Regions from separate parts of the Lysobacter sp. 5GHs7-4 genome, predicted to be linked through region 2. Evidence: riboswitches for the same ligand, from Rfam matches in the RefSeq annotation. Region 2 holds a riboswitch; the other holds the start of a gene.
What was found. Region 2 has a riboswitch for cobalamin ahead of btuB (TonB-dependent vitamin B12 receptor). Riboswitches for the same ligand answer to the same signal wherever they lie in the genome.
Positions count from the first base shown of each region.

Region 1: linked by a shared signal. The riboswitch ahead of btuB (TonB-dependent vitamin B12 receptor) and the one ahead of btuB (TonB-dependent vitamin B12 receptor) in region 2 are both predicted to bind cobalamin.

Region 1 is NZ_CP089924.1:1,062,896-1,066,819, reverse strand. It holds gene LVB77_RS04595 (DUF1211 domain-containing protein) at 1-310, opposite strand, end outside; gene LVB77_RS04590 (GAF domain-containing protein) at 390-872, shown strand; gene LVB77_RS21325 (TfoX/Sxy family protein) at 869-1,273, shown strand; cobalamin riboswitch at 1,582-1,814, shown strand; gene btuB (TonB-dependent vitamin B12 receptor) at 1,940-3,784, shown strand; gene LVB77_RS04575 (LysR substrate-binding domain-containing protein) at 3,885-3,924, opposite strand, start outside.
Region 2 is NZ_CP089924.1:1,296,034-1,299,957, forward strand. It holds gene LVB77_RS05585 (TonB-dependent receptor) at 1-1,505, opposite strand, end outside; cobalamin riboswitch at 1,745-1,991, shown strand; gene btuB (TonB-dependent vitamin B12 receptor) at 2,144-3,924, shown strand, end outside.

The DNA of each region.
Region 1 (3,924 bases), 230 kb from region 2:
AGACGTAGATCATCACCACCAGCACCAGCGCCAGGCTGAGCACGATCGAACGGCCGTCGTCGAGACCGTAGCGGCGGCTCCAGCGGTTGTGCGCGCCCCAGAACAGCGCGATCAGCACGAAGCAGAACACGAAGGTCGGCACCCGCCGCAAGGCCTCGCGCAGTTCGGCGACGGTGTCGGGCAATTCGTTGAACAGGATCACCAGCATCGTCAGCGAGAACGCGAACGCGGCGTCGACGAAGCTTTCCAGCCGCGTGACCTGATGGCCGCGTTCGCGGAAGGCGGGCAAGGTCGGGCCAGGCTCGGTCATCGGCATCCTCGGCGGCGGACTTCGGGGGGCGGTATCCGGCCATGGTAATGCCCGGGCGTGCCGCTGCTACACTCGCGGTATGTTCGCCGCCAACCCTCTGTCCGGCAGCAAGCCGGAACAATACGACCTGCTCCTGGCCCAGGCGCGCGCCCTGATCGAGGGCGAGCGCGACCGTGTCGCCAACGCGGCCAATCTGTCGGCGCTGGTCTATCACGCCCTGCCGGACCTCAACTGGGTCGGCTTCTACTTCTACGACGGCCGCGAGCTGGTGGTCGGCCCCTTCCAGGGCCTGCCGGCCTGCATCCGCATCCCGCTGGACAAGGGCGTGTGCGGCGCCGCGGCCTCGACCGGGCAGACCCAGCGCATCGCCGACGTGCACCGCTTCCCGGGGCACATCGCCTGCGATTCGGCATCGAACTCCGAGCTGGTGGTGCCTTTGTCCTTGAACGGCGAACTGATCGGCGTGTTCGACCTGGACAGCCCCAAGCTGGAGCGCTTCGATGCCGACGACCAGCGCGGCCTGGAAGCGATCGCGCAGGCCTTCGTGGAGTCGCTGCGATGAGCGCGGCCAAGCTGCGCAACATCGGCCCCAAGAGCGCGGCCTGGCTGCGCCAGGTCGGCCTGCGCTCGCACGAGGACATCGCCGCGATCGGCACGGTCGAGGCTTTCATGCGCGTCAAGCGCGCCGGCTTCAAGCCCACCCTCAACCTGCTCTATGCGATCGAGGGCGCGCTGCTGGACTGCCATTGGCAGGAGATTCCGGACCAGCGCCGCAACGAACTCATCGCCGCCGCCGAAGCCGCCACCGCCCTGCTGCCGGCACCGCGCAACCGCCCGGCCGCCGCGCCGGTGCGCACCACGGTGCTGACCGAGGACACGGTGGCGATGCCGCCGTCCTACGACGACGGGTTCGACGACGAGCCGGCGGGCGAGGGGCGCGACGAGGCGGAAGAGCGGGAGTAAGGCGGCCTCGTTTTTGCGCTGGGACCGGGCGCTATTGCGCTGCGGCGCGCAGCATTGATGCGGTTCGCCCTTGGCTCACCACATCCCACGGGCTCGGTTGCCTTGGCTTTTCCCTTCTCGCTCGGGAGAAGGTGGCGCGTAGCGCCGGATGAGGGTCCGAGATCGAGTTGGAGGCACTCGCTCGCGCCGAACCCTCATCCCAACCCTTCTCCCAAGGGAGCAGGGCTCAGGACACCGACAGTGGCGGCAGAGGGTGGCCCGAAGGACCGGATGAGGGCTGCTTTTTGGCCCCAGCCCCCCAATGCCGTAGACTGCGCGCGCTTCGAGGTGACCCCCGGCATCCGCCGTCAGGGTTGAAACGGGAAGCCGGTGACGTCCCAGCGCTGGTACAGCGCGATCGGGCCAGCCCGGCACTGCCCCCGCAACGGTAAGCGAGACGACCGCGGCAACCGCCACTGTGCTGAGCACGGGAAGGCGCCGCGGGCGGGGCTACGGCCCCGGCTCGCGAGTCCGGAGACCGGCCCCGACGCGCGACTGGTTGCGATGCGGAGGGCGTCGCGGCGGCGACGTCGGCGTGTCCCACGCCCGCTCGCGGCCCCTGCCCCTCTCCTCGCAACTCCCTGGATCGACGGCGCGGCAAGACCGCCGCGCCCCTGGAGTTTGCTCATGCGTGTTCCCAAGCTGTCCCTGGCCATCGCCGCCGCCCTCGCCCTGCCCGCCCTGGCCCAGGCCCAGCCCCATGACGACGCCACCGACCTGGACGACGTCGTGGTCACCGCCACCCGCACCGCGATCAGCGCCAACGACGCGCTGTCGCCGGTGGAAGTGATCACCCACGAGGACATCGCGCGCAGCCAGGCGCGCTCGCTGCCCGACCTGCTGCGCGGCCGCGCCGGCATTTCGATCGGCAACCAGGGCGGCCTGGGCAAGCTGACCACGCTGTCGCTGCGCGGCAGCGAGACCGACCACGTGCTGGTGCTGGTCGACGGCATCCGCATGGGCTCGGCGACCTCCGGCCTGGCCTCGTTCCAGGACCTGCCGATGGCGCTGATCGACCGCGTCGAAATCGTGCGCGGCCCGCGTTCCAGCCTGTACGGCGCCGACGCCATCGGCGGCGTGATCCAGATCTTCACCCGCCGCGACCGCGACGCGGTCGCCCCGCGCGGCAGCGTCACCGTCGGCAGCCATGGCGGCCGCGAGGCGAGCGCCGGCATCGGCGGCCGCATCGGCCGCGGCTGGTTCGGCGCCGACGCCGCCTACCAGCGCACCGACGGCATCAACGCCTGCAACGGTTCCAGCACCCTGTTCGCCGGCTGCTTCACCGAAGAGCCCGACCGCGACGGTTACCGCAACCGCTCGCTGTCGCTGCGCGGCGGTTTCGACGCCACCGACACGCTGAGCTTCGAAGGCCACGCGCTGCGCGCCGAGGGCGCGAACGAATACGACGGCAGCTTCGTCAACTATTCCGAGATCGTGCAGCAGGTGATCGGTGCCAAGGCGACCTGGCGCCCTTCCGAAACGGTGAGCCTGCAGGTCAGCGCCGGCCGCAACCGCGACGAGTCCGACAACTTCCTCGGCAACGTCGCCAACGGCTATTTCGTCACCAACCGCGACAGCTTGACCGCGCAGACCGATTTCGGCATCGGCGAGGGCCAACTGTTGAGCGTCGGCTTCGACTGGCTGCGCGACCACGCCGACAGCGACACCGCCTACGACAAGAACGAGCGCGACAACCGCGCCGGTTTCGTCCAGTACCAGGGGCGCTTCGGGGCGCAGTCGCTCGAGGCCAGCCTGCGCCGCGACGACAACGACCAGTTCGGCGGCCACACCACCGGCAGCATCGCCTGGGGCCTGGGCTTCGCCGAGCATTGGCGCGTGACCGCCGGCTACGGCACCGCGTTCAAGGCGCCGACCTTCAACGAGCTGTACTACCCCTTCTTCGGCAACCCCGCGCTGCGTCCGGAAGAATCCAAGACCTGGGAACTGGGCCTGGCCTACCGCGGCGAGCGCTTCAATGCGCGCATCGACGGGTTCAGCACCCAGGTCGACGACCTGATCGCCTACGACGCGTCGATCTTCCTGCCCAACAACATCGAGCGCGCACGCGTGCGCGGCGCCGAGATCGGCATCGACACCACCGTCGCCGAGTGGACCGTGGCCGCCAGCGCCAGCTTCCTCGACAGCGAGAACCGCGTCGGCTTCTTCGCCGGCAACGACCTGCCGCGCCGCGCCAAGCGCAGCGCGCGCGTGGACATCGACCGCGCCTTCGGCGACTTCCGCTTCGGCCTCACCGCGGTCGCCTCCGGCGCGCGCTACGACGACGTCGCCAACAGCCGCACCGTCGCCGGCTACGGCACGCTGGACCTGCGCGCCGAATACGCGTTCACGCCGTCGTGGTCGCTGCAGGCGCGCGTGGCCAACGTGTTCGACCGCGATTACGAAACCATCTCGTTCTACAACCAGCCCGGCCGCGAGTGGTTCCTGACCTTGCGCTACACGCCGGCGCGCTGAACCTGCCATCGATGCGTCACCCGAAAAGCCCGGCCAATGCCGGGCTTTTCTTTGCATGAGCCGATGCCGCACGACCGCTAGGCGGCGCACCGGATGAAACTCAGGGCTCGACGATCACCGCGCGCCGCAGATAGGCCTGC
Region 2 (3,924 bases):
CCGGTGGACGCGGTGGCGCGCAGCGCGACCTTGTCGGTGAAGGCGTAACGCGCCGACAGCTTGCCCGAGGTGGTGTCGCCGAAATCGCTGTAGCTCTCGAAGCGCGCGGCGATGCCGGCGGAGAACTTGTCGGTCAGGTCGGCCTCGACGTCGGCATAGAGCGAATAGCTGTGACGGTCGAAGTCGCCGGCATCGCTGGCGCGGAAGCCGGAGAACACCTGCGCGCCCGGAATGATCTGGCCGTTGGAGGCCGGCACGCCGCCGTTGGCGTAGGACAGCGGTTCGCCGGCGTGCTGGCTGAACTCCTCGCCGCGCCATTCCGCGCCCCAGGCGAAGGTCACTGGGTATTGCCAGCCGAAATCGACCGGACGCGCGAAGTCCAGGTTCAACACGTGCTGGGTGACTTCCAGCGCGCCGGCGTAGAACTGGGTCGGCGAGGTCGGGCCCAGGCTGCGGTTGAGCGTGTGCTCGATGTCGAAGCTCAGCTCGTTGTGGCCGTAGTTGTAGCTCAAATCGATCTGCGTGCCGCCCGCGGTTTCCGTGCGCAGGCCGACCACCGCGGCGCGGTCCTTGCTGATGTTGTGGATCTGCGGCAGGAAGCCGTTCGGATAGATCGACGGGATGTTGCGCGGGTCGGCGGCGAAGCGGAAATAGCCGTTGGAGAGCACGTCGCGCTTGCTGTAGCTGCCGAAGGAATAGAAGGTCAGATAATCGGCGACGTCGTACTCGCCGTTGTAGGACACCGCGCCCTGATCGATCTCGGGATCGCCGTAGCGCTGCTCGACCACGCCCTGGAACGGCCGCGCGCGATTGGTCTGATCCTGATGGCCGCCCTGCGCGGCCAGGTGCAGCTTGCCGTTCTCGCCCAGCTTGAAGCCGGCGTCGCCGGACAGTTGGTACTGCTCGCCGTCGCCGGCGCTGTACTGGCCGTAGCGCGCGGCCAGGCTGCCGCCGTGATCGCTGCCCTTGAGCACCACGTTGACCACACCGGCGATCGCGTCGGAGCCGTACTGCGCCGAGGCGCCGTCGCGCAGCACTTCCACGCGTTCGATCGAGGCGATCGGAATCGCGTTGAGGTCCACCGGCGAGGAGCCGCGGCCCTGGCTGCCGTTGAGGTTGATCAGGGCGGTGGTGTGGCGGCGTTTGCCGTTGACCAGCACCAGCACTTGGTCCGGCGCCAGGCCGCGCAGCTGCGCCGGACGCACCGCGTCGGTGCCGTCGGTGATCGCCGGGCGCGGAAAATTCAGCGAGGGCAGGGCGCGCGACAGCGCGGTGGCCAGTTCGACCGTGCCGGTGGCCTCCAGCGCCTCGGGCGTGATGATGTCGATCGGCGCGCTGGACTCGGCGACGGTGCGGTCGCTGACGCGGGTGCCGGTGACGATGACCTGGTCCAGGTTATGCGCCGAGGCGTCGGCGGGTGCGTCCTGGGCGTAGCCGGGAGCGGCGAGGGCGGCGAGCAGGGCGAGTGCGAGCGGACGACGGACGGCACGGAAAGCGACGGACATGGTGCGCGGCTCCTTGCGGCAGGGGGATTGGTAGCGATGTCATTTTGGTTTAACACGTTCATAACAATCGGGTCAAACGCAAAGACGCATGCAGAAATAGCCGTACGTCATGGTTTCGAACATTAGGTGTGCCATGGCGCATGCCAGCGGCATCCGCACCGCGAGCCGCAGGCCGCCGACGGGCGCCGCCCACCGCCCTCATGCCGATCCGTCATGCCGGTGCGCGGCCGCTGGGCTGCTACCATGCGCGGGCTTGAGGTGATTGCCGGCCCCGCCGGCGATTGAAACGGGAATCCGGTGCGCCGGTCGTCCGAGCGGAGAATCCTCCGTTTGGCGCGACGGCAAATCCGGAGCTGCCCCCGCAACGGTAAGTAAGACGAACGATCCGCAGCGAGCCACTGTGCGCAGGCATGGGAAGGCGCGGACCGGAGGGCTGGAGGCCCTCGCTTGCAAGCCCGGAGACCGGCCTGAGGCTGACCCGACACGCGGTGGGCGCTGTCATGGGGCTGCCTGCGTCCGCGCGTCGCCGCCTCGTCCTCTCCCCCTGCGTGTCTCCGACCCATCGTTGTCCGCGCGGGTAGGCGCGGGCCAGGAGCCATGCTTTGAATTTCCCCGTTTTCCCGCTTCGCCGCACCGCGCTGGCGACGGCGCTGCTGTCTGTCGCCGCCCCGCTGTGGGCCGCCGATGCCGCCACCGACCTGGACCAGGTCGTGGTCACCGCCACCCGCACCGCGCAGACCCAGGACGCGACCCTGGCCTCGGTCACCGTGATCGACCGCGAGGACATCGAACGGCTGCAGCCGCTCAACCTGCCCGACCTGCTGCGCGGCACGCCCGGCCTGTCGATGGCCAACAACGGCGGCCCCGGCAAGCAGACGTCCTTGTTCCTGCGCGGCACCGAATCCGACCACGTGCTGGTGCTGATCGACGGCATCAAGATCGGTTCGGCCACCAGCGGCGGCGCCTCGCTGCAGGACATACCGGTCGAGCAGATCGAGCGCATCGAGATCGTGCGCGGTCCGTTCTCCAGCCTCTACGGCTCCGAGGCGCTGGGCGGCGTGATCCAGATTTTCACCCGTCGTCCGCAGGGCGCGTTCGCGCCGCACGCCAGCGCCTCGATCGGCAGCTGGCAGACGCGCCGCGGCACGCTCGGCGTGGGCGGTAAAAGCGGCAACGGCTGGTACTCGATCAACGCCGCCAGCGAAGACACCGACGGCATCAACGCCTGCCGCGGCAAGCCCTCGCCGGGCGGCGCGGGCTGCTTCACCAACTCGCCCGACCGCGACGGCTACCGCAACCTGTCGCTGACCGCGCAAGGCGGTTACCGCTTCAGCGACGCTTGGGACGCCGAGGCGCGCGTGTTCCGCGCGCAAGGCCGCAACGAGTACGACGGCAGCACCAACAACCAGGCCGACACTGTGCAGCAGGTCGCAGGCGGCCGCCTGCGCTACGCGCCCAGCGAACGCGCGACGCTGACGCTCAACCTGGGCCGCAGCAGCGACCTCAGCGACACCTATCGCAACGGCGTCTACTCCAGCACCTTCAACACGCGCCGCAAGCTGGGCTCGCTGCAGGGCGATTTCGGCCTGGCCGGCGGTCTGCTCAGCCTGGGCTACGACTGGCAGCAGGACGAAATCGAGAGCAGCACGGTCTACGCGCGCGACCATCGCATCAACCGTGGGCTGTTCGGCCAATACCAGCGCGATTTCGGCGCCCATTCGCTGCAGGCCAGCCTGCGCCGCGACGACGACAGCCAGTTCGGCGGCCAGACCACCGGCAGCGCGCTGTGGGGCTGGAACCTCAGCGAACAGCTGCGCCTGACCGCCAGTTACGGCACCGCGTTCAAGGCCCCGACCTTCAACGAGCTGTACTTCCCCGGTTTCGGCAACGCCGCGCTCAAGCCGGAGGAATCGCGCAGCTTCGAACTCGGCCTGCGCGGCGAGCAGAGCTGGGGCGGCTGGTCGCTCAACGCCTACGAAACCCGCGTCGACGAATTGATCGCGTTCGACGCGTCGATCGGTCTGCCGGGCAACATCGATCGTGCGTTGATCCAGGGCGTCGAGGCATCGGTCGATACCACCTTGGCCGGCTGGGACCTGCGCGCCAGCGCGACCTGGCTGGATCCGCGCAACGACAGCCGCGGCGCCAGCCGCGACAAGATCCTGCCGCGTCGCGCGCGCGAAAGCGGACGCGTCGATGCCGATCGCCGGTTCGGCCGTTTCAGTCTCGGCGGCAGCGTCTACATCGCCGGCCAGCGCTACGACGATCTGGCCAACACCCGCCGCCTCGACGGCTACGCCACCAGCGATCTGCGCCTGGGCTTCCGCTTCAACGATGCCTGGAGCCTGCAGCTGGCGGCCAACAACGTGTTCAACCAGCGCTACGAGACCGCGAGCTACTACAACCAGCCCGGCCGCAA